DNA from 2 places in the Pseudogracilibacillus amylolyticus genome. Region 1 is predicted to be linked to the other one. Evidence: a T-box and tRNA genes for the amino acid it is inferred to sense, from the RefSeq annotation. Region 1 holds a T-box; the other holds one or more tRNA genes.
What was found. A T-box is a leader RNA that pairs with one kind of tRNA and senses whether it is charged. The one in region 1 lies ahead of ileS (isoleucine--tRNA ligase), so its partner is inferred to be a tRNA-Ile.
Positions count from the first base shown of each region.

Region 2: it has a tRNA-Ile gene. The T-box ahead of ileS (isoleucine--tRNA ligase) is inferred to sense a tRNA for this amino acid. The anticodon was not compared.

Region 1 covers NZ_JBPPZG010000196.1:389-6,728, forward strand. Annotated here, with positions in the region: gene ACPYKA_RS16915 (RluA family pseudouridine synthase) at 1-553, opposite strand, end outside; gene lspA (signal peptidase II) at 550-1,026, opposite strand; gene ACPYKA_RS16925 (methylated-DNA--[protein]-cysteine S-methyltransferase) at 1,243-1,545, opposite strand; gene ACPYKA_RS16930 (hypothetical protein) at 1,585-1,752, opposite strand; gene ileS (isoleucine--tRNA ligase) at 1,931-4,699, opposite strand; T-box leader at 4,774-5,181, opposite strand; gene ACPYKA_RS16940 (DivIVA domain-containing protein) at 5,370-5,864, opposite strand; gene ACPYKA_RS16945 (YlmH family RNA-binding protein) at 6,021-6,340, opposite strand, start outside.
Region 2 covers NZ_JBPPZG010000004.1:7,229-32,688, forward strand. Annotated here, with positions in the region: gene rpoD (RNA polymerase sigma factor RpoD) at 1-852, shown strand, start outside; gene cccA (cytochrome c550) at 1,025-1,393, shown strand; gene ACPYKA_RS00805 (tRNA (adenine(22)-N(1))-methyltransferase) at 1,505-2,218, shown strand; gene ACPYKA_RS00810 (Nif3-like dinuclear metal center hexameric protein) at 2,215-3,321, shown strand; gene ACPYKA_RS00815 (DEAD/DEAH box helicase) at 3,343-4,659, shown strand; gene ACPYKA_RS00820 (deoxyribonuclease IV) at 4,672-5,562, shown strand; gene ACPYKA_RS00825 (DUF4190 domain-containing protein) at 5,640-5,978, shown strand; gene ACPYKA_RS00830 (hypothetical protein) at 6,015-6,344, opposite strand; gene ACPYKA_RS00835 (NfeD family protein) at 6,389-7,021, shown strand; gene ACPYKA_RS00840 (Na/Pi cotransporter family protein) at 7,140-8,771, shown strand; tRNA gene ACPYKA_RS00845 (tRNA-Asn) at 9,122-9,196, shown strand; tRNA gene ACPYKA_RS00850 (tRNA-Met) at 9,200-9,273, shown strand; tRNA gene ACPYKA_RS00855 (tRNA-Ile) at 9,279-9,352, shown strand; tRNA gene ACPYKA_RS00860 (tRNA-Ser) at 9,365-9,457, shown strand; tRNA gene ACPYKA_RS00865 (tRNA-Phe) at 9,483-9,555, shown strand; gene ACPYKA_RS00870 (superoxide dismutase) at 9,694-10,305, shown strand; gene ACPYKA_RS00875 (MFS transporter) at 10,417-11,640, shown strand; gene ACPYKA_RS00880 (peptidoglycan D,D-transpeptidase FtsI family protein) at 11,730-13,817, shown strand; gene ACPYKA_RS00885 (hypothetical protein) at 14,197-14,799, opposite strand; gene ACPYKA_RS00890 (hypothetical protein) at 14,824-15,177, opposite strand; gene rpmG (50S ribosomal protein L33) at 15,348-15,497, shown strand; gene ACPYKA_RS00900 (5-formyltetrahydrofolate cyclo-ligase) at 15,627-16,205, shown strand; gene ACPYKA_RS00905 (rhomboid family intramembrane serine protease) at 16,578-17,762, shown strand; gene ACPYKA_RS00910 (hypothetical protein) at 17,927-18,763, opposite strand; gene ACPYKA_RS00915 (YqgQ family protein) at 18,845-19,039, shown strand; gene ACPYKA_RS00920 (LTA synthase family protein) at 19,107-20,999, shown strand; gene ACPYKA_RS00925 (DUF2759 family protein) at 21,368-21,547, opposite strand; gene ACPYKA_RS00930 (MBL fold metallo-hydrolase) at 21,718-22,353, shown strand; gene ACPYKA_RS00935 (YqzE family protein) at 22,364-22,531, opposite strand; gene comGA (competence type IV pilus ATPase ComGA) at 22,686-23,714, shown strand; gene comGB (competence type IV pilus assembly protein ComGB) at 23,671-24,729, shown strand; gene comGC (competence type IV pilus major pilin ComGC) at 24,746-25,051, shown strand; gene comGD (competence type IV pilus minor pilin ComGD) at 25,048-25,460, shown strand, end outside; gene ACPYKA_RS00960 (prepilin-type N-terminal cleavage/methylation domain-containing protein) at 25,460-25,460, shown strand, end outside.

The sequences.
Region 1 (6,340 bases):
TAATGACCCCTTTTGAATGGGACAATACACCAAAACAAACTGCTTCATAAATTCGAGTAACTGTTCGCTCCTGAAATTGTTTTTTCAACTGTTCATGTGTTTCATTATCTTTTGCAATCACCAGTACACCACTCGTATCCTTATCTAAGCGGTGAACAATTCCCGGACGGTCATCTCCACTAAGATTAGACAAATGCTTACAATGATATAGTAAACCATTTACCAACGTATTTGTCATCACAGATTGTGTCGGATGTACAAGCATCCCTTTCGGTTTATTAATGACAAGTAAATATTCATCTTCAAACAAAATATTTAAAGGTATTGGCTCTGCTTTGATATCCATTGTTTGTGCTATCGGAATATTCCATTCAATTATATCTCCATACTTACATTTATAATTCGCTTTTTGCTTTTCGTTATTAACGAACACATAATTTCCTTTGATCCATTGTTGAATTTGTTGCCGGGAATATTCCGTATTTATGTTTGTTAAAAGCTTATCAAGTCGAGTGCCTGCTTCTTCCTCCATGATATGATGGATAAAAGTCATGATAGCTGTTTTCCTTTCTTAGCTTTTCTTTCATCAAGGAAAGTAACAATTAAAATAAGAATCACACCAATAGTAAGCGCAGAGTCTGCAACATTAAAAATTGGAAAATCGTAATTAATAATAATAAAATCTAAAAAATCAACTACTTCTTTACGAACAAGCCGATCAATAAAGTTACCTATTGCGCCACCTAGTAAGAGACTTAATGAGATCGCCAGAAGTCGATTATCCTTTGCATGTTTTTGCATATAATATATGATTCCAATGATAACGACAACTGTGATAATATAGAAAAAAGTCATATGTCCTTGCAAAATCCCCCAGGCAGCGCCTTTATTCCTGTGAGAAGTAAGATAAAAGAAATTTTCTATAATAGGAATGCTTTCGTACACTTCCATTTTTTTATCAACGATCCATTTTGTCCACTGATCTACTAAAATTACAATAATTGCCAATATGTAATACCGTATCATAAACAACCCTCCGAAATCGACCAATAAAACTAAACATATCTAATACAATACCACTATTATACGATTTGTTCACGAGATTTATCTATTATACGGAAAAATATATCGGACTGTCCAAAGTTTTAAAGAATGGTCTTTTTCGTAAGTTTTATTGCCTTTCTTCTCCATAGTTTGTTAGTAGTATCAATAGTTCTATCTTTTAGAATAATGATTTCTCCACTATAATATGCTAATGGCTGCCTTATCAAAGATGTTATTACCTTCAATTTCCAGCAACTGTTTCTTCATCTCCACCCCACCTGCGTACCCCGTCAGCTTTTTGTTCTTACCAATGACACGATGACAGGGTATTAAAATTGGCAGTGGATTAACAGCAATAGCTCGCCCCACCGCACGAATGGCATTTGGTCTTTCAATAAAAGCTGCTACATCGGAATAGGTCTTTATCTGCCCATAAGGAATTTGTAGCAAAGCATACCATACTTGTTTTTGAAAGGGTGTCCCTTTCAGTTTAAATGAAATATCGAATTGACGAACGTTCCCTTGAAAATATTGCTGGAATTACTGACAAACAGGTTTTCCAAGTTCATGGCTTCTTTTCGTCGTATGCTTAGCAGTGATAGTATGCCAGTGATTATCCGTTAAAACAATCCGTCTTAATTGATCGTTTTCTGCAAAAATAAATCGTAAATTGCCAATTTTTGTACGGCACGTATCATAAATAATCATATATTAATCTCCTTTGCTGTATTTTAAATCCTTTTTTTAACGAACGTAAATTCAGTCAATTTCTTTGTTCGTTCTATCACCCGTTTACAAAAGACTGATCTTTAAAACAACCTAATTTACAATATCAAAAAAGTAGAGGATGGATGACCACCCTCTACTTAAAACATCTCTTTTAGATTCAGTTAACTAAATGACTGTAATGTTCTTCAACTACATCTGCGCAACGAGTACATAATTCCGGATGCTTATCGTTTTCACCAACTGTATTAGATAACATCCAGCAACGTTCACATTTTTCCCCAGGATGTTTTTCGACGTAAATGCGAACATAGCGGTATTCTTTTGCATTAGGATGTGATTCATTAATCACTGCTTCTGATACGATCAGTAACTGGTGAATGTTCGGAATAGATTCCAATACTTTTTTCGTTACATCATCTTTCGCTTCAATCGTAATTTTTGCTTCTAATGGTTTACCGATAATTTTCTCGTTACGTGCTTCTTCAAGCGATTTTAGCACATCTGAGCGAACGTTCATGAAGTGATCCCATTTTTCTTGAACTTCTTGATTAAAGCTCTCTACTTCACGTGCTTCCGGCATATCCGTAAGCTGAACGTACTCGGCATCTACCCCGTTAATATATTCCCATACTTCTTCTGTTGTATGAGGAATAATTGGAGTCAATAACTTAACAATAGACACTAAAGTCTCATAATAAACTGTTTGAATACTACGGCGTTTATGATCATTTTCCGCTTCAATATAAAGAATATCTTTAGCAAAGTCTAAATAGAAAGCACTTAGATCAATTGAAATATAATTATGAATATCATGGAAAACATCAGCAAAATCAAAGTTTTCATAATTATTTTTAGCATTGGATACTAAGGTCTGTAGACGATGTAACATATAGCGATCTACTTCCTCTAAATCTTTTTCAGCTACAGCATCTTTATTCGGATCAAAATCGGCCAAATTAGCTAACATAAAACGAAATGTATTTCTGATTTTACGATAGTTTTCAGCCACCTGTTTTAAAATCTCTTGTGAAATTCTTACGTCTGCTTGATAGTCAACCGAAGAAACCCATAATCTTAAAATATCTGCCCCTAGCTGTTTCAAAATTTTAGCAGGTGGAATGATATTACCTAAAGATTTACTCATTTTTCTTCCATCACCATCTAAAACAAACCCATGGCTTAGTATTCCTTTATATGGTGCTTTTCCTGTAACCGCCACAGCTGTAGAAAGTGAGGAGTTAAACCAACCACGATACTGGTCGCTTCCTTCTAGATAAATATCAGCCGGACGTTGTAGTTCTTCACGCTCTACTAATACAGCTTCATGTGAGGAGCCTGAATCGAACCAAACATCCATAATATCTGTTTCTTTCGTAAACTTGCCATTTGGGCTATGTTCAGAAGTAAATCCTTCAGGTAGTAAGTCTTCTGCATCCCATTCGAACCAAATATTTGATCCATGTTTACGGAATAGGTTAGAAACATGCTCAATTGTTTCATCCGTAATAATTGGCGTATTATCTTCTCCATAGAATACAGGAATCGGAACTCCCCATGTACGTTGTCTAGAAATACACCAATCTTCTCGATCACGAACCATATTGTAAAGTCGTGTCTCTCCCCAGTGTGGATGCCACTCTACTTCTTTAATCTCATCTAAAATATTTTGACGAAAATCTTTAATAGAAGCAAACCACTGAGATGTTGCTCTGAAGATCGTTGGTTTTTTTGTCCGCCAATCATGTGGATATGAGTGTGTAATAAACTTTAATGTTAGTAAAGCATCTACTTCTTTCAATTTCTCCGTAATTGCTTTATTAGCATCATCATAAAACATTCCTTCAAATCCAGGAGCTTCATCTGTAAAATAACCTCGATCATCAACAGGACAAAACGCTTCGACATCATAATTTTGAGATACGTAGAAGTCATCTTCCCCATGACCCGGTGCAGTATGAACACAACCTGTTCCTGCCTCTGTAGTTACATGTGTTCCAAGCATGACAATAATATCTCGATCATAAAATGGGTGTTTAGCAATTACTTTATCCGCCTCGCGCCCCATAAATGTTTTCACACTCTTATAGTTTTCCCATTCTAATTCTTCGGCTATTGCTTCCAGTAAGTCATGAGCAACTACATATTTTTCATTATTTACATGTACAACTTCGTATTCAAGATCAGGATGTAAACTAATTCCTAAACTTGCTGGAATTGTCCATGGCGTTGTCGTCCAAATAATAATTTTTGTTCCTTCTTCTAATAAACCGAGTCCATCTGTCACCTCATACGTTACATAGATAGATGGAGAACGTTTATCTTTATACTCAATTTCTGCTTCAGCAAGAGCAGATTCCGAAGAAGGTGACCAATATACAGGCTTTAATCCTTTATAAATATATCCTTTTTTCGCCATTTCTCCGAATACTTTAATTTGAGCAGCCTCATAATCTTTCGTTAATGTAATATATGGATTATCCCAGTCACCTGTAGCACCTAGTTGTTTCCGTTGTTCACGCTGGCGATCTACTTGGTCAAGTGCATATTCAGCACATTTTTGACGAAACTCTGCTGTGCTCATCTTTTTGCGGTCAATTTTTTTATTTTTAGTTAATGCTGTTTCAATCGGCAATCCATGTGTATCCCAACCCGGAACATATGGCGCGTGAAAACCAGACATTGATTTATACCGTACAATAAAGTCTTTTAAGATTTGGTTTAACGCATGCCCAATATGAAGATCCCCGTTTGCATATGGTGGACCATCATGAAGCACAAATAACGGTCTTCCTTTTGTTCTATCCTGCACTTTTTCATAGACTTTATTATTATCCCATTCTTCTCTACGAATAGGCTCTTTATTTGGCAAATTACCTCGCATAGGAAATTTTGTCTTTGGCATTCGTAGTGTATCTTTATAGTCCATTAAATTAATCCTCCTTAAGAGATCGTTGTCAAAATTTAAGTTCATTTTAAATATAAAAAAATCCTCAAAGCCCCTAAAGGGACGAGGAAACCCGCGGTACCACCCTTATAAATCTTAGAAAACTTGGCATTCGCCAAGCCTTTTACGTTGAATGCCTTAGTTGCACGTATGACGCAAAGGACGTGCTAGTACTGGCGCCCACGACAAATGCTTTTCGGCGGAACCAGTAAGCACACTCCCAGTCCCAGGACGTCGCGCCCTAAGCCAGTGAGCGAGTCAAGAAAGGATTTATACTTTCTTAACTGCTAATAAATTTACATTCACTTAATATTCGTAACGTGAATTTCCGTCCTATTCTACTTATATTTCAAATGGCTACTCCAGAATGATTTTCTAAAAGAATAACTGTATTAGGCTTTCACCATCCCTAATTCGCTTTTACAGTTCGTTTTCTTTTATACTATTTCTTTCATCGTATTTAAATAAGTATGAAATTTTCGTTAACATGTTAAGAGGATGTTCAAAAAGTCCGGTAAAAATGACACTGCGAATTTCTTCTTGATCCTTTTTATCCTCCTTTTTGAGCACGTACTTTTAAGATACTATTTATTATAGCACAATCAAACTGTAATCATACAATTATTCTATTATACTCACGTAAGAAGTAAGGCTATTCTGCAAGGATTTCAGACTCGTCTTCTGCTGTTTCCAAAAACTTTTCCCAATCTTCATTATCCACCATATCAAGCTGTGCTTCGATTAACATTTTAAGTCTAGTGCGAAACACTTTTGCCTGACGTTGTAATTCATCCGTTTCCATGGCAATTTTTCTTGACTTAGTCAATGCTTCATTAATAATGCGATCGGCATTTTTTTCAGCCTCTTTAATAATTAATTTAGCCTCTTTACGTGCATTCGCTTTTACTTCTTCTGCTGTTTCTTGGGCAACGAGGATCGATTTATTTAACGTTTCCTCAATATTCATAAAATGACTGAGCTTCTCATTTAGGTCTTCTACTTCTTGTTCTAAACCTTTCTTATCTCTTATCGTAATTTCATAATCCTTAATAATTTGATCCAAAAATTCATTCACTTCATCTTCATTATATCCACGAAATCCGCGTGTAAACTCTTTATTGTGAATATCTAATGGTGAGAGTACCAAAACAACACCTCCAAAAATATTGCTAAATTTTTAAAAAAAATACTTTGCTTGTCTAGTTTTAGAACTAATACTAAATATGTAGCATAAAAAAACTGTCAATTTCTCTTTTCTATTATAGTACATAATTAGAAATTCAACATCTTTTTTCTATACATTTCAAGTTTTTAATCTTGCAGTTGTTACTCTAATTTTATCTTTTCTCGTTCGTCCATTTATTTCAACGATTTTACTTCTTCCATGGCCACGAACAGAAATTAAATCACCTGCAATAACTTGTACAGATGGATCGTCAATATCTGTATGATTTACTTTAACACGATTTCCTTTTATGTAAGATACTGCATCTTTTCTTGATATTCGATAAATTTCTTTCACCATTATATCGAGTCGTAAAGAGGAAACAGTTTGACTTGCCGTTTTCCACTGATCCAGTTTACGAATCAAGTTAGAAAAATCTTTTTCCTTCAAATCGATAC
Region 2 (25,460 bases), on a different contig from region 1:
GATTTAAGTGTTCCACTCGGTATAAAAATTAATGACCCTGTTCGGATGTATTTGAAGGAAATTGGCAGAGTAGATCTTCTGACTGCTGAGGAAGAAGTTAATCTTGCAAAACGCATCAAAGAAGGGGATGAAGAAGCAAGTCGAGCACTTGCTGAAGCGAACCTTAGACTTGTTGTCAGTATTGCAAAACGATATGTGGGAAGAGGTATGCTATTTCTTGATTTAATTCAAGAAGGAAATATGGGCCTCATTAAAGCGGTCGAAAAATTTGACCATGAAAAAGGATTTAAATTTAGTACGTACGCAACTTGGTGGATCCGCCAAGCAATTACTCGTGCAATTGCTGATCAGGCAAGAACAATTAGAATTCCGGTTCATATGGTGGAAACGATCAATAAATTAATCCGAGTGCAACGACAGTTGTTACAAGATCTTGGACGGGAACCGACTCCTGAAGAAATTGGGAAAGAAATGGATTTATCACCAGCCAAAGTTCGAGATATCCAAAAAATCGCACAGGAACCAGTGTCATTGGAAACACCAATTGGAGAGGAAGACGATTCTCATCTAGGTGATTTCATAGAGGATCAAGAAGCGGTTTCACCTTCAGATCATGCGGCATACGAACTGTTAAAAGAACAATTAGAAGATGTTCTTGATACGTTAACTGATCGTGAAGAAAATGTGTTAAGATTGCGTTTTGGTTTAGACGATGGCAGAACTAGAACTCTGGAAGAGGTAGGAAAAGTTTTCGGAGTAACGAGAGAAAGAATCCGTCAAATCGAAGCAAAAGCATTACGTAAATTAAGACATCCGAGCAGAAGTAAACAACTAAAAGACTTTTTAGAATAATTTCATAATGATTTCATTATGAAATTGTTTACATATTTTTTATAATTTCTAATCCTTAAATACGTAAAGGATGTATTATTACTTTAAACTAAAAGGAATTTCGAGTAGAATAAGGATAGTCTTTATTTCTATTTGGAGTACATAACACAATTACATAAGGAGGAAGTACGTCATGAAAAGAAATATTCTCCCATTTGGAATTATAGCTATCGTAGGTATTTTTATATCGATTATCGTATTCTACGTTGGTGTACATCAACGTGATGATATTCGACTAGCTGAAGAAAATGGCGGAGAACCAGTTGAAGAACAGGGAGAAGTGGCAACAGATCCAGAAGAGATCTTTGCAAGTTCTTGTGCAAGCTGTCATGGACAAGACCTATCAGGTGGAGCTGGACCAGATTTAACATCCGTAGGTAGTAGTCTATCCGCAGAAGATATTCATAATATTATCATGAATGGTCAAGGAGCTATGCCTGGCGGTTTAGTAGGAAATGAAGAAGCCGATGTTTTAGCTGAATGGCTCAGTGAAATGAAATAAAATAGTTAGAGTATGGTAAGCTTTCTGTTTAAACAGAAAGCTTTTCTCGATTTATAGCCATATAAACTAATTTGGATACGTTTTTTCTAAATTTTAATATAGGTGAATGATATGAAGACAGAAATAAAATTATCTAACAGATTAAAAATGGTTGCCTCTTATTTACCTGAAGGAACTTTTTTTGCAGATATCGGTTCAGATCATGCGTACTTACCATGTTATATATGTTTAAAAGACGAAACCTCCCGTGCTATTGCAGGTGAGGTTAGAGAAGGACCATATAAAAGAGCGCTTGAAACTGTAGAAGCTTATCAATTAACAAATAAAGTGGAAGTGCGTCTGGGAAATGGCCTAGATATAATTAATCATGACGACGTCGTAAAAGAATTGGTAGTAGCCGGTATGGGCGGGAGTCTTATTTCGCAAATTATTGAATCTGGTAAAGAAAAATTAACAACGGTGAATCGTCTAATTTTACAGCCAAACAACGCTGCACATCTGATTCGAAAATTGCTACTAGAACTTGGTTATTCGTTAACGCATGAGGAGATTTTAGAAGAAAATAATCATATTTATGAGATTATTGTTGCAGATAAAATCAAAAATGAACAATCTCAATGGGATCCCACTGAAATGGAAAAACAGTTATTGTTCGGTCCTATTTTGATGAAAGAGAATTCACCTGTATTTTTCAAAAAGTGGAAAATGGAGAAACAAAAATTAATAAAGGTTATTCATCAGATGAAAAACGCTAAAAACATTGATTATGAAAAGCTTGCACAGTATGAAACCCAATTAAAGTGGATGGAGGAGATTTTATCATGAATAATGTTACTCATGGAAATGTCTTTAAGGCACTTGAAGAATGGGCACCTAAAAAGTTAGCATATGATTGGGATAATGTTGGTCTACAAGTCGGTTCTTACACGGATAAAACAAAAAAAATATTAGTTACACTTGATGTCCTAGAATCAGTTGTCGACGAAGCAATAGCAAATGAAACAAATTTGATTATTGCTCATCATCCGCTACTATTTAAAGCCTTAAAAAATATTGATTTTCAATCAGTGAAAGGAAAAATCATAAAAAAACTTATTAAACATGATATCACCGTCTATGCTGCACATACAAACCTTGATATAGCAAATGGCGGGGTAAATGATTTGTTATGTGAAGCGTTAGACCTTGTTTCAACCGAACCATTAGTTGATAAACAATCAGAAAATATCTTAAAACTAGTTGTGTTTGTACCTGTCACACATGCCGAAATAGTACGTGAGGCTCTCGGAAATGCAGGAGCTGGTCATATTGGTGCATATAGCCACTGTACGTTTCAATCGGAAGGCCAGGGTACTTTTAAGCCATTGGAAGGGACAAACCCTTATATTGGAAAGAAAAATGAATTAGAAAAGGTAGAAGAATTTAAAATTGAAACAGTAGTAAAAGAATCTAATTTGAATCAGGTTATAAACGCAATGAAAAAGGCACACCCTTATGAAGAAGTTGCTTATGATCTATATCCTTTAGAACTTGCTGGAGATTCATTTGGTCTTGGAAGAATCGGTTCATTTGAAGAGCCGATGTCTTTGCAGTCCCTATGTAACAAAGTAAAAAAAGCATATCAAGTAAATGATCTTCGTGTAACAGGTGATTTGGATCAACCAATTAAAAAAGTTGCTATAATTGGTGGTAGTGGTGAAAAATATATTTATCAAGCTAAAAGAATGGGTGCAGATGCGTTGATTACAGGAGATGTAACCTTTCACCTCGCACAAGAAGCTAAAGAGTTAGGTCTTGCTATCATTGATCCTGGGCATTATATTGAACAAATTATGAAAAAAGCGATGAAAAAATATTTGATGAATAAGTTCTCAAATATACAAGTTTTGGAATCAAAAATTGATACAGATCCATTTCAATTTGTGTAATTGAAAGGAGTCCAATAAATAATGAATGAAACTTTCGAACAATTAGGACTAAATAAAACAATGTTACAAGTAGTGGATAAATTATATTTTAAAAAGCCTACAAATATTCAAATTCAATCAATCCCTTCTATTTTACAAGGTAAAAGTATTATTGGTGAATCGCAAACAGGATCAGGGAAAACACATGCTTACTTATTACCGTTATTAAATCAAATTGATGAGTCTAAAGAAGAGGTTCAACTTGTTATCACTGCACCAACACGTGAATTATCGATGCAAATTTTTGAAGAAATAAAGACAATTACGAAATTAGCACAAAAAGAACAAAATTGGACCACTCGTCTAATCGTTGGAGGGGCAGACCGCCAACGAATGATAAAACAATTAGAAAAAAAACCTCATATTGTTGTTGGTACCCCGGGGCGAATTTTGGATATGGTTAATGAAGGAGTACTCTCCATTTATTCAGCAACTTCTTTTGTCATTGATGAAGCTGATTTAATGTTAGACTTTCGTTTTATTGATATAATAGATGAGTTGTTGGTACGTAGTAAAAAAGAGGTACAAATCCTTGTGTTTTCAGCAACTATCCCAAAACAGTTAAAACCGTTTTTAACTAAATATCTTGCACAACCTGTCCATATTAAAATTAAAAATGGACTAGCACCAGAACAAATGGAACATCGACTCATTGAAATAAAGCATCAAGATGTTGTTCAAAAAATAATGGATATAACAGAAATCATCCAACCGTATGTAGCCATTCTTTTTACAAATAGTAAAGAATCAGCCGATGACCTTGGGAATCAATTGGCGGAGAAAGGTTTAAACGTAGGTGTTTTACACGGAGGACTAACAAGTCGTGAACGAAAAAGAATGGTCAAAGCAATTTTAGACCTTCGTTATCAATATATAGTGGCCACAGATTTAGCTTCAAGAGGTATCGATATAAAAGGAGCTAGCCATGTCATTAATGTTGAACTTCCTAAAGAGATAGAGTTTTATATCCATCGTGTAGGAAGAACGGCTAGGGCTGGTCTAGCCGGTACAGCAATAAGTTTTTTCAGAGAAGAAGACACTGCTCTAATTGAGCAATTAGAGAAAAAAGGCATTCATTTTGTATTTACCGAAATTAAAAATGGGGAATGGGTAGATGCGAAAAGATTTAATAAACGGGAATTACGAAAAAATGTCGCGACTAAATTAGATCAAGAAGCATGGAAACGAGTTAAAAAACCAACTAAAGTAAAACCAGGTTATAAGAAAAAAATGAAGAAACAGCAGGAAAGAATTAAAAGTCGCCTAAAGAGAGAAAATCGTAACAATAATAGAAAATAATGGGGTGGAATAATGGTTAAGTTAGGGTCACATGTATCTATGAGTGGGAAAAAAATGTTATTAGGTTCAAGTGAAGAAGCAACTTCTTATGGAGCAAACACTTTAATGATTTATACTGGTGCACCACAAAATACGAGAAGAAAACCAATTGAAGAATTAAATATCGATGCCGGGATTGAACATATGAAAGAAAATGGAATAAGTGATATTGTTGTACATGCCCCGTATATTATAAATATTGCTAATACAATTAAGCCAGCAACTTTTGAATTAGGGGTCTCTTTTTTACAAAGCGAGATTGAACGTACAGAAGCCATTGGAGCAAAACAAATTGTATTACATCCTGGTGCGCATGTCGGAGCAGGTGCTGATGAAGGGATTAAAAAAATAATTGAAGGTTTAAATGAGGTCATTACGAAAGACCAAACCGTACAAATTGCACTTGAGACGATGGCGGGTAAGGGAACTGAAATTGGAAGAAGTTTTGATGAACTAGCGAAAATAATTGATGGCGTAACACATAATGAAAAATTAAGTGTCTGCTTTGATACTTGTCACGTACATGATGCAGGGTATCATGTCGCTGATGGGTTTGATGATGTCTTAAAAGATTTTGATAAAATCGTTGGTATAGATAGAATTAAAGTTGTCCATGTGAACGATAGCAAAAATGAGCGTGGTGCTGGGAAAGATCGCCATGAAAATATCGGTTTTGGACATATTGGGTTTAAAGCACTTCACTATGTTATTTTTCACGAAGAATTCGAAAAAATACCTAAAATTTTAGAAACGCCTTATGTCGGTGAAGATAAGAAAAACAAACGACCTCCATATAAATTTGAAATTGAAATGATCAAGGATGGATCCTTTGATGAAACCTTGCTTCAAAAAATCATGGGCTAATTTGCAATAAATAACATAAATGAAATAGTCTATAATCCATAAACTATACCTACCTTAAGAAAAAGGGGGTAAGCCTTGTGGAAAATCAAAACTTAAACGAACCATCAAAGGAACAAGATCCAGTGGACGAGCATATTTTTAAAGAAGAAACGTCTGCTGAATTTACCGAAGATACAATTGGAGATGATCGTGACCAAGATAGAGATGAAGACAGAGAAGTATACAATGTGTATGGTTGGATCGCGATTGCTTTAAGTGCAATATCCTTCTTTTTTATTCCGATACTTTTTGCAGGTGCAGGAATAATATTAGGATTTATTGCGAGAAACCGGGAAGCACAAATTTTAGGTAATACAGCGATAGTTATCGGTATTTTATCAATTATTACACGTTTATTTATTATGCCACTCATATAGTAAATTAAAGGCTGAAGCTAAGTTCTTCAGCCTTTTTTAATGAGGATAAGTCGGGAAATAATAATACATACCAGGAGTTAATTCAATTGTTGTAACATTCGGATTTACTGAATTGAAATCATCTAATATATCTTCAATTTTGATTTGATTTAAATTTTCACCATTAAGCTCTTCGGAGACGGACAATATAGTATCTCCTGCTTCGACTTTGATTTTCACAACAGGCATATCTTTATTAATATTTTGTTCATCCATCGTAGGAGATTTACTCGTTTTATTGTTAGTCCCTTTTTGAATATCATTATACAAACTGAGAATTAACAGTATAATACAAGTATAAAGGCAAATTTTTTTAAAGGTAAACATAGAATATACCACCTTAAAAATTTTTGAGCAGGGAGGAGTTTATAATGGAAGCAATTATGTCTTCTGATTGGATTGGTTTGATTTTTATTGGATTGGGAACATTATTTTTACTAGGTGAAATTCTCGTAAATATGCGAGGTATTTTTGCCGTACTAGGAATAATCTTTACTGTATATTATTTTTATACGTTCCTGACAGAACCGTCTACCATTGTTATTATGCTTATTATTTATTTTGTTGGACTATTACTAATTTTTATTGATGGAAAATTAATTAATGACGGCACGTTAGCGACACTTGGACTTGCAGGAATGATATTATCTGTTGCTCTCACAGCTCCGAATTTCTTTGCGGGTCTGTATGCCGTAATAGGTGTAATTCTTGGAGGCGCGTTGTCGTTCACATTTTTGAAAGTATTTAAAAGAAGAAATATGTGGAGTAAAATTGCTTTAAAAGATCGGTTGACAAAAGAAGCAGGCTATACTTCACTAAACGAGGAATATGTGCAATTAGTGGGCAAAAAAGGAACTACATTAACTGATTTAAGACCAGTGGGAACGATTGATATTGATGGTAAAGATTACAGTGCCATTTCCAACGCCCAATGGATAAAAAAGGGGACAGAGGTGCAAGTTACTGAAGTAGATGGAACTCGAATTTTAGTGAAGGAAATTTAAAAAAATCTCAAATGTAAATTTAATGTTAAATAACCGAAATATCCTTTACATCTTTTAAATATTTCATAATAATAGGACTGTATGCAAAATTAATATGCCTCTCGGAGATGATTAACAATTGACAGATTCAATCGACTTACAATCCATCATTTTTGAATTTATCGGTGGTTTAGGGATTTTTTTACTAGGAATTAAATTCATGGGGGATGGTCTCCAAAAATTTGCCGGTGACAGACTACGTGATATTTTGGATCGGTTTACAAGTAATCCATTTCTCGGTGTACTTGCTGGAATGCTTGTTACCATGCTTATCCAAAGTAGTTCAGGAACAACGGTATTAACGGTTGCATTAGTAAATGCCGGTTTTATGACATTACGCCAAGCAATCGGTGTCATTATGGGAGCTAATATCGGTACTACCGTTACTGCTTTCATTATTGGTTTAGATATTGGAGAATATGCATTACCAATTATTGCAATTGGTTGTTTTATGATATTTTTCTTTAAAAGTCAAAAAGTAAATGTAATTGGACAAGCTATTTTTGGGTTTGGTGCATTGTTTTTCGGTTTGGAATTAATGAGTAATGGAATGAAGCCTTTACGGTCTTTAGAAGCGTTTCATGAATTAACGGTCAATATGAGTGATAATCCGATCTTAGGAGTAGTAATTGGGACAGTCTTTACACTTATTGTTCAAAGTTCCAGTGCGACAGTCGGAATTTTGCAAGGATTATTTTCTGAAGGTGCAATTACTTTACATGCAGCAATACCAGTTCTTTTTGGTGACAATATTGGGACTACAATAACGGCAGTATTAGCATCTATAGGTACTTCCGTTGCTGCAAGAAGAGCTGCTTTTACCCATGTTACGTTTAATATTATCGGAGCAGTAATATTTATGATATTTTTAGGATTCTTTGTAAGTTATGTAACGTTCTTACAAAATACATTTAACCTAAATCCAGAAATGACGATAGCCTTTGCTCACGGAAGTTTTAACATTGCAAACACGATGATCCAATTCCCTTTTATTGGTGCTTTAGCATGGATTGTTACAAAGCTAATCCCGGGGGAAGATGTGACGATAGAATACAAACCAAAGCACTTAGATCCAATTTTTGTCGAACAATCTCCTACTGTGGCACTAGATCAGGCTAAATCTGAGATCATTCGTATGGGTGAATACAGTGTGAAAGGTCTAGAAGAAACAAGCTTATATGTCATGACACAACAAGAAAAACATTCTGAGATGGCAATGCAAATTGAAGGTGCTTTGAATAATCTTGACAGGGAAATAACGAATTATTTAGTTAATATTTCAAGCAGGACGTTATCAGAGGCAGACAGTGCCAAACATACTGCATTAATGGATACTGTTCGTGATATTGAACGAATTGGAGATCACTTTGAGAATATTCTAGAACTGATCCAATATAAAATAACAAATAAAATAAACTTAACTGAACATGCACATGAAGATCTTCATGAAATGTTTGATTTAACAATTTCCACGGTAAATCAAGCTGTAAAATCTCTTGAATTAATGGATAGAGAAGAAGCATTAGCAGTTGTTCAAAAAGAAGATCAAATTGATAAAATGGAAAGAAGTTTTCGTAAAAGACATATAATTCGAATGAATGAAGGACAATGTACTGGTTCTGCCGGTATCGTATTTGTCGATATTATAAGTAATTTAGAAAGAATAGGGGATCATGCTGTAAATATTGCAGAAGAAGTTTTAAATGGTTAGAAAAACTTTTTCAAAAAAAGTGTTGACAAGATATAATGTGCATGGTATATTATATCTTGTCGTTTGTTTTTGGCACTTCTTTTCAGACAGTAAAAAGATTTTATTGTTTTATTGGACAAACTGATAATTTATCTATTATAATAGCCAATGGACGCATAAAAATGCACGAACAGCATTAAACAATTATCGTATTTTAATTCCACAGTAGCTAAAGTGGTAGAGTAAGCCGGATCCAACTAATCATATTTTTTTGAATTAACATGGATATAGGCCTGCGAGGAGTGCGACAGCACGACGAGACCACTAAGCTTATCAATTAAAATAAATATTAACCTTTATATTAATCTTATTCCACAGTAGCTCAGTGGTAGAGCAATCGGCTGTTAACCGATCGGTCGTAGGTTCGAATCCTACCTGTGGAGCCATATGGCGGCGTAGCTCAGCTGGCGAGAGCGTACGGTTCATACCCGTGAGGTCGTGGGTTCGATCCCCTCCGCCGCTACTTAAGGACCCTTAGCTCAGTTGGTTAGAGCTATCGGCTCATAACCGATCGGTCGCAGGTTCGAGTCCTGCAGGGTCCACTTAAATCACTCGGAGGAATACCCAAGTCTGGCTGAAGGGATCGGTCTTGAAAACCGACAGGGGTGTTAAAGCCCGCGGGGGTTCGAATCCCTCTTCCTCCTCCATTATATATTTAAATACATATTATAAGGCTCGATAGCTCAGTCGGTAGAGCAAAGGACTGAAAATCCTTGTGTCGGCGGTTCGATTCCGTCTCGAGCCATATAAGAAACAAGCATACGATTATAGCTTGTTTTTTTATTTCATTTTTATTTATGACAAAGCTAAAGATTTGCACCTTTTACAAAGCTTTGATACCCTTTACATATAAAGAATATAAAATTAAAGGAGAGGATTACATATGTCAAAATTTGAATTACCAGAACTTCCTTATGCTTATGATGCACTAGAACCTACGATTGATAAAGAGACGATGAATATTCACCACACGAAGCATCATAACACTTACGTAACAAACCTAAATAACGCTTTAGAAGGAAACAGTGATTTACAAAGTAAATCAGTTGAAGACCTTATTAGTGATTTAAATGCGGTGCCAGAAAATATCCGTACTGCTGTACGAAATAATGGTGGGGGTCATGCGAACCACAGCCTATTCTGGAAAATTCTATCTCCTTCGGGTGGCGGTGAGCCAAGTGGCGAGCTAGCGGATAAAATAAATGATAAATTTGGTAGCTTTGATAACTTTAAAGAAGAATTTGAAAAAGCTGCTGCTACACGTTTTGGTTCAGGCTGGGCTTGGTTAGTTGTTAATAATAGCGAGCTTGAAGTAACAAGCACACCTAACCAAGACTCACCATTAATGGAAGGTAAAACACCAATTTTAGGTCTGGATGTTTGGGAGCATGCATATTACTTAAAATATCAAAACAGACGTCCAGAATATGCAAAAGCATTCTGGGACAAAGTGAACTGGGATGAAGTAACAAAAAATTATAACGACGCAAAATAAATTTAACAGAAGGCCAAAGGAAATTTTCCTTTGGTCTTTTTTATTTAAATTTATTACATATCTCGCTCTTTAGTTGTTCACACTATAATTACTAAAGGAGCGCTTTGATATATGTGGAAGCTAACTACGCATTTTTTAGATAAGGATGAAATGAACAGAGATCTCATTTTGTTATTAGTAATTGGCGGCTTATATTCATTAGGAATATTTTTATCTAATACTTTTGTAAATGTTTTTTTATGGAGACAAACGAATGATTTTCTTACGATTGCTAATTACAATTTAGCTATTTTTATCTTTCAGCCAATTACTTTTATAATTGCAGGTAAATTAGCGAAGAAAATTGACCGTATTATAGTTCTTCGCTTAGGAGTAACATTTTTATCTATATTTTTTCTTACTGTATTAATCATTGGTGATCATGCATCTACCTATAACTTTTTACTTGGCTGTCTCTTAGGGGTAGGATATGGATTTTACTGGCTAGCATTTAATGTTTTAACCTTTGAAATAACCGAACCTGAAACAAGGGATTTTTTTAATGGATTTATGGGAGGTCTTGAATCGTTAGGTGGCATGATAGGACCAGTAGTAGCCGGATTTATCATTTCAAAATTAAAGACGAATATTGGGTACATGACGATTTTTTCAATTTCATTTGGTTTATTTATCCTTGCTGTTATTTGCAGCTTCTTTATAAAAAGAAGAAAAGCGGAAGGGAAATATGGACTTTTAACGGTTATTAAAGAAATGCGGGAAAATAAGAACTGGAATAATGTTATTAAATCCAATATATTTCAAGGTATGCGGGAAGGTCTTTTCGTTTTTGTTGTTACGATTTGGGTATTTCTAGTAACAAAAAGTGAATTTGCATTGGGTATGTTTAATCTAGTTTTAAGTGCCTTGTCGTTTATCTTTTATTTGCTCGTTACAAAAATGGTAAATCCCAGTATGCGAAAAAAAGCCATTTTCATTGGCAGTTTAATCATCAGTTTTTCAGTATATATTATTTTATTTGATTTAACATATGTACATTTAATCATTTACGCAATTATTATCGGGATTGGATATCCGATTATTAATGTCCCATTTAATTCCATGGCATACGATGTAATTGGTACAAGCAAGTACGCGAAAGAGTTGAGAATTGAATATGTTGTTGCACTTGAAATATTTGTCAATATGGGACGTGTTTTTTCAATTCTTATTTTTATAATTTCAATGTCTATTTATAATAACCCGAATATCATACCGATTCTTTTAGGGATATTTAGTAATAGCTACTTATTAATATTTTTCTTTATGAATAAAGTTCATTTAACTTATCAGAAATAAGCAAAATAATTTCCTCGTAATGATTAAATATTCGCCAAGATATGCTATAATTATTTGGGTGAGATTAAAATTACAAGGGGGAATTGCTAATGGTAAATAAGAAAAAGAATGTGTCACGAATTCCCTTACGTATAAATATAATATTTTTTGTCGTATTTATCCTATTCTCTGTACTTGTTGTGCAGCTTGGGGTAGTACAAATTTTACAAGGGGAAAGTTTTCAAGAAGAAATCGATCGGACAATTAAGGATATATCGAGATCTCCTGTTCCAAGAGGGAAAATTTTTGACCGTAATGGAAAAATAATAGTGGATAACAAGCCGCTTTATTCAATTACGTATACCCCTCCGAAAAGAGTGCAGGCTGAAGATAAACTTGAATTAGCAGAAGAACTAACAAATTTTCTTGTTGTTGATGACAAAGTTCTTAAAAAAATTACTGAACGTAATAAAAAAGAGTATTGGTATTTAAAGAATACAGATAAAGCAGTTGAACGATTAACTGATAAGGAAATAGAAGAATTGGATGATATTGAACAGTATGACCTTATGCTCGAAAGAATTACTGATGAGGAAATCGCTAATTTTACGGATGAACAATTACAAGTGATTGCAATTAAACGTGAATTAGATAAGGCGTACGCCCTTACTCCAGAAGTAATCAAAAATAAGGATATATCCGTTCAGGAATATGCGGAAATTGCAGAAAATTTAAGTGAGCTTCCAGGAATTAACGCATCTACAGATTGGGAACGAAAATATGTTTATGGTGACACCCTAAAGTCAATTATTGGCTCAATAACTTCACAAGAACAGGGAATACCTGCTGAAAAAGAGGATTATTATTTAACGAGGGGTTACAACCGAAATGACAGAGTAGGTAAAAGTGGTCTTGAAGAACAATATGAAGATGTCCTTCGAGGTAGAAAAGAACAAGTTCAATATACAACAACAAAAAATGGAGACATAATTGGTTCTGATATTGTTGTCCCTGGAGAAAGAGGAAAAGACTTAGTTCTTTCACTTGATATGGAATATCAAGAGTTAGTAGATGAGATTGTTTTAAAAGAATTAAAGGCTGCCAAAAGTAGGGGAAATTACTGGTTAGAAGATGCATTAGCTGTCGTAATGAACCCGAAAACGGGAGAAATTTTAGCTTTAAGTGGTCAGCACTATGACCGTGAAACAGGAGAATATAAAAGTACACCACATAAAGTATTATATGATGCACATCGTCCTGGTTCTACTGTAAAAGGTGCAACCGTACTTGCAGGTTTACAATCAGGGGTAATTAACCCGGGTGATGTATTTATCGATAGTCCAATTCAGATTTCTGGAACACCAAGAAAAGCTTCATATGCACGACTAGGTGCAGTAGATGATCTAAGTGCACTCAAACGATCTTCAAACGTATATATGTTCTATATTGCACTTCGTTTGGGAGGAGATTTCAGACATCCATACCCAAATAATACTAGTACAAATGCAAGTGCTACGGAAGGGTTACAGAAATTGAGAAATTACTTTAACCAGTTCGGTTTGGGTATTAGCACAGGAATAGACTTCCCTTTTGAATCAACTGGTTTCGTAGGAACTGATCCTAGGGCTGGTAATCTAATGGATAATGGAATTGGCCAATATGATACGTATACAACATTGCAACTTGGACAGTATGTTTCGACCATTGCAAATGACGGCAACCGAGTTCAACCCCATTTTGTCAAGGAAATAAGAAATCCTTCCAATGAAAATGAGTTAGGCTCCGTTGATCAAGTAATTCATCCGAAAGTATTAAATAAAATAGACATAAACCCAAGTTATATTGAACGAGTACAAACTGGTTTTTGGAAAGCATTTAATGAATCCGGTGGAACTGGATATTCTAATTGGGCAGGTACGAGTTACCGTGCCGCAGGAAAAACGGGAACTGCGGAAAATGAAGTGTACCTAAAACGGGATGATGGAACTAGCTATAAAGCGGCGGACGTGGAAAACTTATCGTTGGTTGGTTATGCTCCTTATGATGATCCCGAGGTTGCGTTTGCAGTTATCGTTCCTCAATTAGGTAAAAATACTGGAAATCAAATTAACCACAAAATTGGAAGAGGACTATTAGATACTTATTTTGAATTAAAAGAGAAACGTGCTTCAGAAAAAGATGAAGCTGACGAAGAATAAATAACAATTTTATGGTCTAAACAGGGATAAACCAGTTTAGACCTTTTTATTTTATTTATTAGAAAACTTGGCTTATCGTTAAAGAAAACATACCCTTATCACCAGGGGTATGCCGACGGTTAGGCAGAGAGCCTGTTCTTAGTCGGCCTTCTTGGCGAGAGTATGAGTTGCACTTACGAGTGATTGACGTGCTAGTACTGGCGTCTGAGACAAATCTTTACGGTGGGACGAACAAAAGAGCAAATGTCCTTCGATGGGACGAGTAAGCGCAGTCCCAGTCCCAGGACGCCCGAGCTTTTGGCCAGTGAGCAGAAAGAAAGTTTTATACTTTCTTACCTGCTAAAAAAAGAACAGGCAAGAGAATAATCTCCTGCCTGTTTTAATCCCCCGGATAAGTAGTAACTGTTTCCGCAAGTTCTTTTATACTCATTTCACTTGTTACTTCAAATGTTCCAAGTTGAATATATGGACTATAATCATTATCTTCTAGATATTTAATAAATTTGTCACGCTCACCCTTACTAAGGATTTTTTTATCTACTAACGTATCGGCAATATCTTGTGTTACATCACCTTTTTTAATAGTAAATTTAGTTTTTGTCACTTTATCAGTTTTATCTTCTTTTTTCTCTTTCTTCTTTGTATCCTTTTCTTTTTCCTTGTCGTCTTTCTTTTTCGTGTCTTTTTCTTCTTCTTTTGACTTTTGTTCTTCTTTCTCTTTCTCTTTCTCTTTCTCTTTATCCGTTTTAGCTGAAGCAGTTTGGGCTTCCTCTTCCTTCATAGTATCAACGTACATGGAAAATGAAATAAATTCGTCTTCCGTAATGACTCGATATCCATTTTCTTCCACTTGCGCTATCATATCTTCAACTGCAACATTTTCAATCGATTCTTTTGAACTGTCAGTCAAAAAATAAAAACCTAAAGATAGAATACCTGCAGTAAATAACCCAATTGAAAAAAAGCGTATTGGTAATCTCATTATGATTATTATTCTCCTTACTATCTAAATATTGGACCTAAGAATAGTTTGAACGTCATGACTTGTTAAATCTGTTTGTTCTGAAATATCTTCTGGAGAATAGCCTTGTTGGTGAAGGTGATATATTTTTTGTATCAACAAAGGCTTATCTTGTAACGACTCGGGAATTTCATTAGTTGTTGATTGATAATTATTCCCAGTCAATAATTCCTCTTCAAGAACTTTAAGTTTCTTCTTCATTTGATATGTATCCTGCATCGTAGTAATTGAAAATTGTTCAAGTTGATCTTCTAGCTCCTTAAATTTATCAGACATGAAAAAAGAACTTGCGAATAATACTAATGCTATTACGACGACTGATACAAGTAAATAAACCATTTTTTATACCTCCTTGCAATCTACTTTAACATTATACTATGAAAATTACTATTTTGGCTAAGAAAAAATAAATAGATTAAAAATTTGCGTGAAAAAAATGTATCTGTTATCATTATTAAGGGTAAATTATATTATTGACTTTTTGACTTATTGAATTTGGAGGGATAGAAATGCGTGTAAATATAACACTTGCTTGTACAGAAACAGGAGATAGAAACTATATTACTACAAAAAATAATCGTAATAATACAGAGCGTATCGAATTAATGAAATACTGCCCACGTTTAAGAAAACATACATTGCATCGTGAAACGAAATAATTTAAAGTTTAGAAACTCTTACCATATTAATGGATAGGAGTTTTTTATTTATATATGTCTTCCTTATAGTCCCTTCAAGCGATTTCCAAAGACAGATGAGGTACAATAAGATAAGAGGTGTTTGTACAAGTGAATAAAAAACGAATCCGCAACGATATGATGGAACAATTAGCTCACTTAGATCAGGATGAAAAATTAGCAATAGAACTCAAACTATATAACCATTTATATACATCTAAACTATGGAAAGAAGCAAATATTATTGGAATTACTTGGTCAACAGCTTTTGAATGGAACACTGAACCTATCATTAGGCAGGCGTGGAAAGAGAATAAAATCATTTGTATTCCGAAAAGTTTTCACAATACGAAAGAAATGGAATTTTACTATATCAAGCAGAAAAAGGACGTAGAAATTGGATATGGAGGCATTTTGGAGCCTCGTGTTGATAAAACGAAACAGATATCCAAACATAGTATTGATTTATTAGTTGTCCCAGGCATCGTATTTAATCGTTCAGGTTATCGAATAGGGTTTGGCGGAGGGTTTTACGATCGTTTCCTAGTTGATTTCACACAGAATACTTTATCACTAGTTAGTAATATCCAATTAACATCTTTTGAATTTTCTGAGCCACATGATATTCCAATTAAGTTTATGGTTACGGAAAATGGAATTTTAAAAATGCGTGTTCAAAATGGAGGATAAAAAGGACCAAGTCGGCTAAAGTCGCCACGTCCTGTGGCAACGCCGACACTAGCACGTCCTGTGCGTCGAAAGTTCAAGGCGGCGTAGTTTCGAGCAGCGGAATGTATGCATTTAGATACATGAGCAAACGCGCTAGCACGCAGAAAAAGTGCTTTCCTTTTTCAAGGAGCGGAGAAGCAAGCCAACGAGCTTCCACAGGATGTGGTGACTTCGACGTTCGACACAGGACGTGTCGGTATTTAGTCGAAGTTCCCCTAACGCAGCGTCATTTTTACCGGAGTTTTTGAACATCCTCTAAAATCAGAAAATAAATGAATGTGTTTTTGCATATAACGATGCGAATTTTGATATGATGGGTACAGGAGGTGTCTTATGTATATCACAGAGCAATATAATATGTACCGTTTAGCATATGATCTCATTACGACAGATAAATATGAAATATTGCATATGAATCCTCAAACAGATGAACTTTGGCTCGAAAAGTATGAACGCAATGTATCTAAAGTAATTCGTTTTATACATAAAGGATTTGATTGGAAAAACCATTTAAAAACAGACATTGCATCCGTTTTTCAACGCGTCAAAGCGATGAAGCGTTTTTTTGTTGGAAAAAATATTGAAATTTATAATGTTTATATAACTTCCCATGAACCCGTCGATGATTGGGAGTTATTAAAAAAACCGATGCAGTTAAAAGAGAAAAAGCCATTAAAAATGAAGGTTTTCTATTTAACAGAAGATAATTTTATAAAAGAAAAAACTCGTCTTTTAAATCAAATTAATTCACAAGCTCAAAATGAACCTGAACTTCCTTCTTTAAACGACCAAGAGAAAGAAGTGGCATTATACAAAATTAAAATGAGCAATTTGTTACACGAAAAGAAACAGCAATATGAGAACGTGTTCACATTTGGTAAGCCACATTTTACTTATATTTTTATAGCATTGAACATATTTATGTTTTTAATGCTTGAATTAAATGGAGGCAGTTTAAACATCGATACGTTAATTCAGAGTGGAGCAAAGTATAATCCTGCCATTGTCGAAGGAGAATGGTGGAGGATAGTTTCTTCAATGTTTTTGCATATTGGTGCACTACATCTGTTTATGAATATGCTTGCTTTATATTATTTAGGAACAGCAGTCGAAAGAATTTTCGGTACGGCACGATTTGTTATCATTTATTTTTTAGCCGGTATCGGTGGTGGATTGACTAGTTTTGCTTTTAATGTCCATGTAGCTGCCGGAGCTTCTGGTGCGTTATTTGGTTTGTTCGGTGCATTATTATTTTTTGGTATCATTTACAAACAATTATTCTTTCAAACAATGGGGAAAAATTTAATTCTCATTTTAGCCATTAATCTTGTATTTGGGTTTTTAGTTCCGCAAATAGATATGGGCGCACACGTTGGTGGATTAATTATGGGCTTTCTTGCCGCATCCATAACCTATGTCCCTAATAAAAAGAACATTTTTGTGCAACTTGTTTCCGTCGTGCTTTATTCCCTTATCGCAATTTATTTAGCCTTCTACGGTTTACAAGTGCATATATAACATTTAAGTGCGTGTTCAAAAAGGAGGATAAAAAGGACCAAGAAGTTCGAGGCGGCGCAGTTTCGAGCAGCGGAATGTATGCATTTAGATACATGAGTAGCGGAGAAACAAGCCAACGAAGAAATTCGCAGTGTCATTTTTACCGGACTTTTTAAACATCCTCTTTAAGCAATCTTTTGAATAAGTTTTTGGTTTTTATTATTCAATTCAAATATAACCAATAGGTGATCGTTATTCTTTGCCAATAAAATTAATGGCATATAATGTTTATCTTGTAGATTTTCTTCTTCCTTTAATAATAGGATATAATTTTTATATAACCCTTCCCAAAGTTGTCCGATAATTTTTTTAGTTTCGGCCTCTGTACGTCCAGGTAAGGGCTTATTTTCATATTGTGCGAGTTCTGTTAACGGAATACGGTCATAGTCATTTATTGCAATATCTAATTGATTAATTAGTTTGTTCCAGTGACTTTCTAATTGTTGATTCGTCATTTTGTTGAGATCTCTTTCCCATTTTTTTTCATTAGCATTACTTGGTTCGTGAAATGAATAAATAGTATTACTATCATTAATAAAATACAATTGATTACTTGTCATTTTTTGAATACTGGAAATCTGATCGTTTGGATCATGAATTTCTCCATGGTGAAATGATATTGCTTTTAGGAGGCTGCTGTTTGCCTGATAAAAGCGTTTACTTAAATCAAGGTGATCAACATTTTGGCGCCATTTATTTAAAACACCTTTAAATTTTCCATTTTCATAGAGCAATGAAACATCTTGCCGTAAATAGGCGACATCGCTACTTGTTGATTCGACAGACCATTCAATTTCATCCGTATTTTTTACCAAATTAATGTTTGTTTCGGCATTGTCGAAAAATACATTGTCATCCGGTGGGAAATATTTCATTGTTGTTACCGTTAAATTACTTTTTAGTATAAAAAACAGACAAATAGATGATATGATAAAACAAGAATAAATAATATATTTATGCATGTCCAACATCCTTTAAAAATTCTTTTGTACCATTATATGATGAAGAATTTGACTTATTCTTTACAAAAGCGTGGTGAAGATATGAAGACAGTTTTAGACGTTCGAAATTTATTAAAGAAATTTGGGGTATTTATTTATACAGGAGACAGAATTGGTGATCTCGAATTAATGCAGGCAGAACTAAAGGATTTATATGAAGTAAAGTTAATTGATGTAATGACTTATCAAAACGCAATAGTCATTTTAAAAAAGGAAATTTCAGATTTACGTACATAATAAGGTTTAAATTTTTAAAAAAAGGGTAAGAAAAATACTACTATTTAGTTACTTAGGAGGCTTAGTCATGGATACTAGGCGGAGGAAATTACCACTTTTTCTCCTTGCAAGTTTTATATTTGGGTTAAAGACATATATTGTATACCGTTTTTTATTCCAAATTGAAATAGATAATTCATTGCAAGAGTTTATTATTTTTATTAACCCATTTATTGCAACTATCATTTTCTTTGGGTTAAGTATTTGGATTGAACGTCCAGAGAGGCGTCTGGCTTTTATTAAATACAGTGCTTTAATCGGTACAATTATCATTTACGTCAATCTCTTATTTTACAGATCATTTACTGATTTCCTAACTATTCCCCAACTATTTCAAACAAGTAACTTCTTGGATTTAACAACCAGTATTATAACACTAATTAAAATATACGATATATTACTGTTCTTCGATGTTTTCATCATTTGGTTTTTATGTAAGAAAGTTGATGTTAATGATATTAAAGCAAATAGCAAACGAACAAAATCTTTCGCTCTAGTAATATTCTTGTTACTGTTATCAGGCAACTTTTTTCTTGCTGAACTGGAGCGTCCACAATTATTATCAAGGGGATTTGATCGAGAATATTTAGTTAAAAACATCGGGATATTTTATTTTCATATTTATGATGTTTTCGTCCAATCTAAAATGAGATCTCAGCGAGTACTAGCAGATGATAATGATCTTTTAACGATAAGAAAATATATTAATGATGAAGTTAGAAGTGATAAAAAATCTGAACTTTTCGGTGTTGGTAAAGGGAGAAATGTCATTTTCATCTCAGCTGAATCTGTTCAGACATTTGTGATTAATAATCAATTACATGGTGAAGAAATTACACCATTTTTAAATAGCTTGATCAATCATGAAGACACGTTTTATTTTGAGAATTTTTATCATCAGACATCCCAAGGAAAAACTTCCGATTCCGAGTTTATAACCGAAAACTCTTTATATCCATTATCAGGCGGTGCGGTATTTTTTACTCATGCCCAAAACGATTATCATGCGATGCCAGAAATTCTAAAAAGTGAAGACTATGAATCGTTTGTTTTTCATGCTAATACAAACACTTTTTGGAATCGTAATCAAATGTATGATAGTTTCCTTATCGAACAATTTTATGATAAAGATTTTTATGAAGTAACAGAAGACAACGAAATTGGTTGGGGTTTAAATGACAAAGAGTTTTTCGTCCAGACGATTCCTTATTTAAGGGAGTTGAATCAGCCATTTTATGCAAAGTTGATTACCATTACAAATCATTTTCCATTTGAGTTGGATGAGGGAGATCGTTCACTTGAACCGTATGATTCCAATTCAAATACGTTAAATAATTATTTTCCAACAGTAAGATATACAGATGAGGCAATCGAACAATTTTTCATACAATTAAAGGCTGCGGGATTATACGACAATTCGATAATTGTCATTATGGGTGATCATGATGGTATTAGTGCCAATCATAATAAGGCGATGGCAAGTTATCTCGATAAAGAAGAAATAACGCCTTATGATTATTTACAATTACAACGTGTTCCTTTGTATATTCATATCCCGGGGTATGGAAAAGGAGAGGTTATGTCAAAAATAGCTGGCCAAATTGATCTTAAACCTACAATTCTTCATCTGCTAGGAATGGATACATCTCATGACATTTATTTTGGGAATGATCTTTTTCACGATGATCGTAAAGGGTTTATTGTCCAGCGAAATGGCAATTTTATTAGTGAGGACTATATATACACGAACAACACTTGTTATGATAGGGAGACTGGCGATATTATTGCGGTTGAAGGGGAAGGAAGGGAAAAGGAAACTCCATGTAGTCCTATAAAAGAAAAGGTTAATCAAGAGTTGGAGTATTCAGACCAAATAATATATGGCGATTTATTTCGGTTTATACAATTTGATGAAAATTAATCGTATTAAAGCACAAAGGCGTAAAGCCCGTTTAGCGGCGGTGTGCTGGACTAAAACCGTAGGAGATAAAGGAAGCACGATCTTCATAGGAGTGTGCCGACGTTAGGCGCAAAGCCTTTTAGTCGACCTTCCTTAAGGCGGGAAGTCGATGTTGACTTTCGCCCAAGGGCATAAGGGCGACTAAGCCTCTGTCTAAAGCCAATCGGCAAGTCTTCTTTATCGTGTCGTGTGGTGAGGGAAGCACACTAACACTTTAGCGCTGGAGCCGGACGTGGCTATTCCCACAACGAAACCTATTCCACAGCTATACAATTTTCTAAGAAATAAAAAAGACTGTCATCTGAATGGAGACAGTCTTTTGGCCATTATTATGGGCATATACCAGCATCGGTAAGGGTACATACAATCGTCATAATTGAAAAAAATCCAAAGCTTAATGCGGCTACCGCTGAGAAAGCTAATGCAAAATAGTTTTTAAATTTAACTTGTCTTAGAACGGATACGACACATAGTAAAGCAACGATTAGTAGAATGATTGCTAAAATCATTTTGGTTACATCCTCCTTATGTACATGTTAAAATGAAAAAAGGTTGCTCATATGTATATAATATTACTTCTTAACTATAATTCATTTTATAGTATCCCCAGTAATTTGTCGAGTTATATTCCTTTTTAGAAATCGAACAATTTATTAACAAAATCGTATGGAGGTATAAAATGATAATTGAAACATTTTCTTTAGGGCCTTTAGGAACAAATTGCTACATTATAAGTAAAGAACATAACTGTTTAATCGTCGATCCGGGGGGTGATCCTGAGATTATTGAACAATATATAAAGGATCATGATCTTAAGCCACAAGCAATTTTACTTACTCATGCACATTTTGATCATATTGGTGCTGTAGATGAAATAAGAAAAAAATATGAAATTGACGTTTACTTACACGAGAACGAACAACATTGGCTAGAAGATGCAACCTTAAATCGTTCGGCATTATTTTTAGATGGGGGATTCACCACAACGAAACCAGAAAAAATATTAACACCTGGAAAACTAACGATTGGTTCTTTTACTTGTGATGTTGTACACACACCGGGACATTCTCCAGGGAGTGTGTCATTTATATTCAATGATCAAAAATTTATAGTTAGTGGTGATGTTTTATTTAACCGTGGTATCGGGCGAACCGATTTGCCTGAAGGTAGTATCGATCAGCTTGCAAACAGCATTGTTACACACTTATATACACTCCCAGATGATATGATTGTTTATCCTGGTCATGGCCCATCAACGGTAATTGGAGACGAAAAAAGAAATAACCCATTCACATTACAATTTTACCGGGAATAACCTCCCGTAATTATTTTTTCATCAGCAATTTAATGGTAAAGGGGAAAAGACCGAACCATTTGTTTCCAACAACATAAGACGTCTTTTCTCTTTTGTTTTTCTTTCTTTCATCTTTTGTTTGATTCATATACGTAACGAGTTGTTCCGTCATAAATTTCACATAATCATTATGAGACAATTGAAATCATTCCTTTTAATAGTTTGACTATATTGTTTGAGTATTTAAATATATTTATACATCATTTTAGCACAAAAAGGTTTGAAATTTTCTTACTATTGGTGTAGAATAATGGAGAATAAAGAAAATAGGGTTGTAACAAGGAGGATATATATTGTCAAATCCTGCAGCAACCTTTGTAACACAACTTTTAGAACAAGCTTGTTCTAACGACGCCTCAGATATTCATTTTTATCCACTTCCAAATAAAGATAAAATTCACATCTATTTCCGTGTTTTAGGTAAACGCCAGCAAATAAAATCAATCAATTATTCCGTATATCAAAAGATTCTGACGTATTTCAAATTTACTTCAGGTATGGATATCGGTGAAAATCGTTTACCTCAAAATGGAACGCTTGCTTTTCAAAACAAAAATAAACAAAACTTTTCCTTACGACTTTCGACACTCCCACTTATAAATACAGAGAGTATGACAATCCGAATATTACCACAAGAAAAAGAATTACTTTTAGAACAGCTTTTTCTCTTTCCCTCACAAAGTAGGAGAATGAAAAGTTGGCTTTCTCATCCTTCAGGGATCATTTTGTTTACTGGTCCAACCGGTTGTGGAAAAACGACAACGATGTATGCATTATTGGAGTCAGTGTTAAAAGACCATTCATTCCAAGCGATTACTTTAGAGGATCCTGTAGAAAAAAAGCTAGATGATGTTTTACAAGTTGAAGTAAATGAAATGGCAGGGGTCTCTTATCAAACTGGACTTAAAGCTGCGTTGCGACATGATCCTGATATATTAATGATCGGGGAAATTAGAGATCAAGAAACAGCTGAATTTGCTTTTCAGGCTTCTTTAACTGGACATTTAGTATTAAGTACTTTACATGCAAAAGATGCTCAAGGAACAATTGAACGGCTTATTGATTTGGGAATCCAACGAACAGATTTAAAGCAAACGTTAATTGCGGTCGCTGCAATTCAATTGTTGCCGATAGAAAAGCAAGGAAAAAGTAATCGCCGTGCTGCAATTGTTGAATTATTAGACGGTAAACTTTTAGGAGAGACAATAAAAGGGAATCGACAAACACAGATGAATAACTTTCATACATTTAATTATTTAAAGGAGAAGGCTTATTTGTATGGATTCATATCGAAAGAAGTTTATGACGGGAACAATTATTAAGCGTAAGTTAAAGGAACAGACACAACTTCATTTTTTAAAACGCCTCCATCGCCTCTTAAAAAATGGTTATTCACTTCTAGATGCATTAGAAGTAATGCAATGGGATAAAGAAATTAGTAATTTATCGGAAATGTTAGCTGAAAAGATAAAAAAAGGGCTACCATTGGATGAGGCGATGGAAAAACTTGATTTCCATAAAATAATTGTCAGCTATTTATACTTTGTCAGGGTGAATGGTAACTTAATATCCAGCCTCGAAAAATGCATCCATTTGTTCGAACATCGGATAACATATATACAAAATTTTTCACAGGTTATTCGATATCCAATAATTCTCAGTACTTTTTTTATAGTTCTGCTTTTTTTCCTAAAACATTCCGTATTACCTTCCTTTTTAGAACTGTTTAAGTCAAATGCCTCTTCATCAAAGACAGTTCATTATTCCATCATCTTAATTGATTTTGTTAGTTCCATATTCATCATCTTCGTTCTGCTCTTATTAGTATGCAGTATCATTTGGTATTTCTATAAAGGAAAAGTTCCCATTGAACAGCAAATTAATTTTTATAAACGGATTCCAGTAGTGAATTCATTTTTGAAAATGCAAACATCTTATTATTTCTCAGCCCATTTAGCGATGTTTCTTCAAGCGGGTTTTCCAATTAAGGATACGTTAAAAAATTTGAGTAAACAAGAACGAATCCCAATTATAGCTTTCTATGCGTCACTATTGACAGAACAGTTAACGAACGGGTCATACATCGATTCTTTGCTTAAAGAATTACCATTTATTGATTATCAACTAGCTAATCTTTTCAATAAGCATACAAATGCAACATCTTTGGCAACTGATCTTACAATTTATGCAGAATTTTCGGCTGAAGACATGGAGCGGAAAATTATGCGGATTATTATATTAATACAACCTATTTTCTTTGTTCTATTAGCTTGTTTTATTATCTTAGTTTACGTAACCATTATGTGGCCTATGTTTCAATTAATTCAAACAGTATAGGAGAGAAGAAAAGTACATGACAAAAAATGAAAAAGGTTTTACATTAATCGAAATGTTGATCGTGCTCACAATTATTACAGTGTTAATCATACTCATTGTTCCAAATTTGACGGATAGAAGTGAAGCGGTTCATGAAGAAGGCTGTGAGGCTCTTAAGGAAACCGTACAAGCTCAAGTAAGTGCATATCAGTTAGAAAATGGGAAATTACCATCAAGTTTATCAACACTAGAGAGAAGCGGTTTTATTACTGAAGATCAACAAAAATGTAAAAATGGTAAAAGCCTCACATTATCGGGTGGCAAAGTTCAAATAGCAAAATGAAACAAGTGAATGGATTTACAATGGTCGAAATGCTATTTGCTTTGATGATTTTATCAATACTTACTTTACTGGTAGTTCCAAGTATTATTAAAACTGTTGAAAGGCAGGAGACGAAACATTTTTTTGCTGTATTAGAGTCGGACATTTTATATATTCAAAATCAGGCATTAGGAACAAGGGATAATGTTCGAATCGTTTTCGATGAGGAATTTTATGTTGTAATAAGTGAATGGAAGACAGAGGAAATAAAACGACATTATCCAGAACATTTAAAATATACTAATAAAATTAATAATCTGGTTGCATTCAATAATAATGGAACAATTATTAATCCAACAACGTTTAAATTTAAAGATAAGAAAATTACTTATCAACTTGTATTTCCTTTAGGTAAAGGCAGGCATTATAT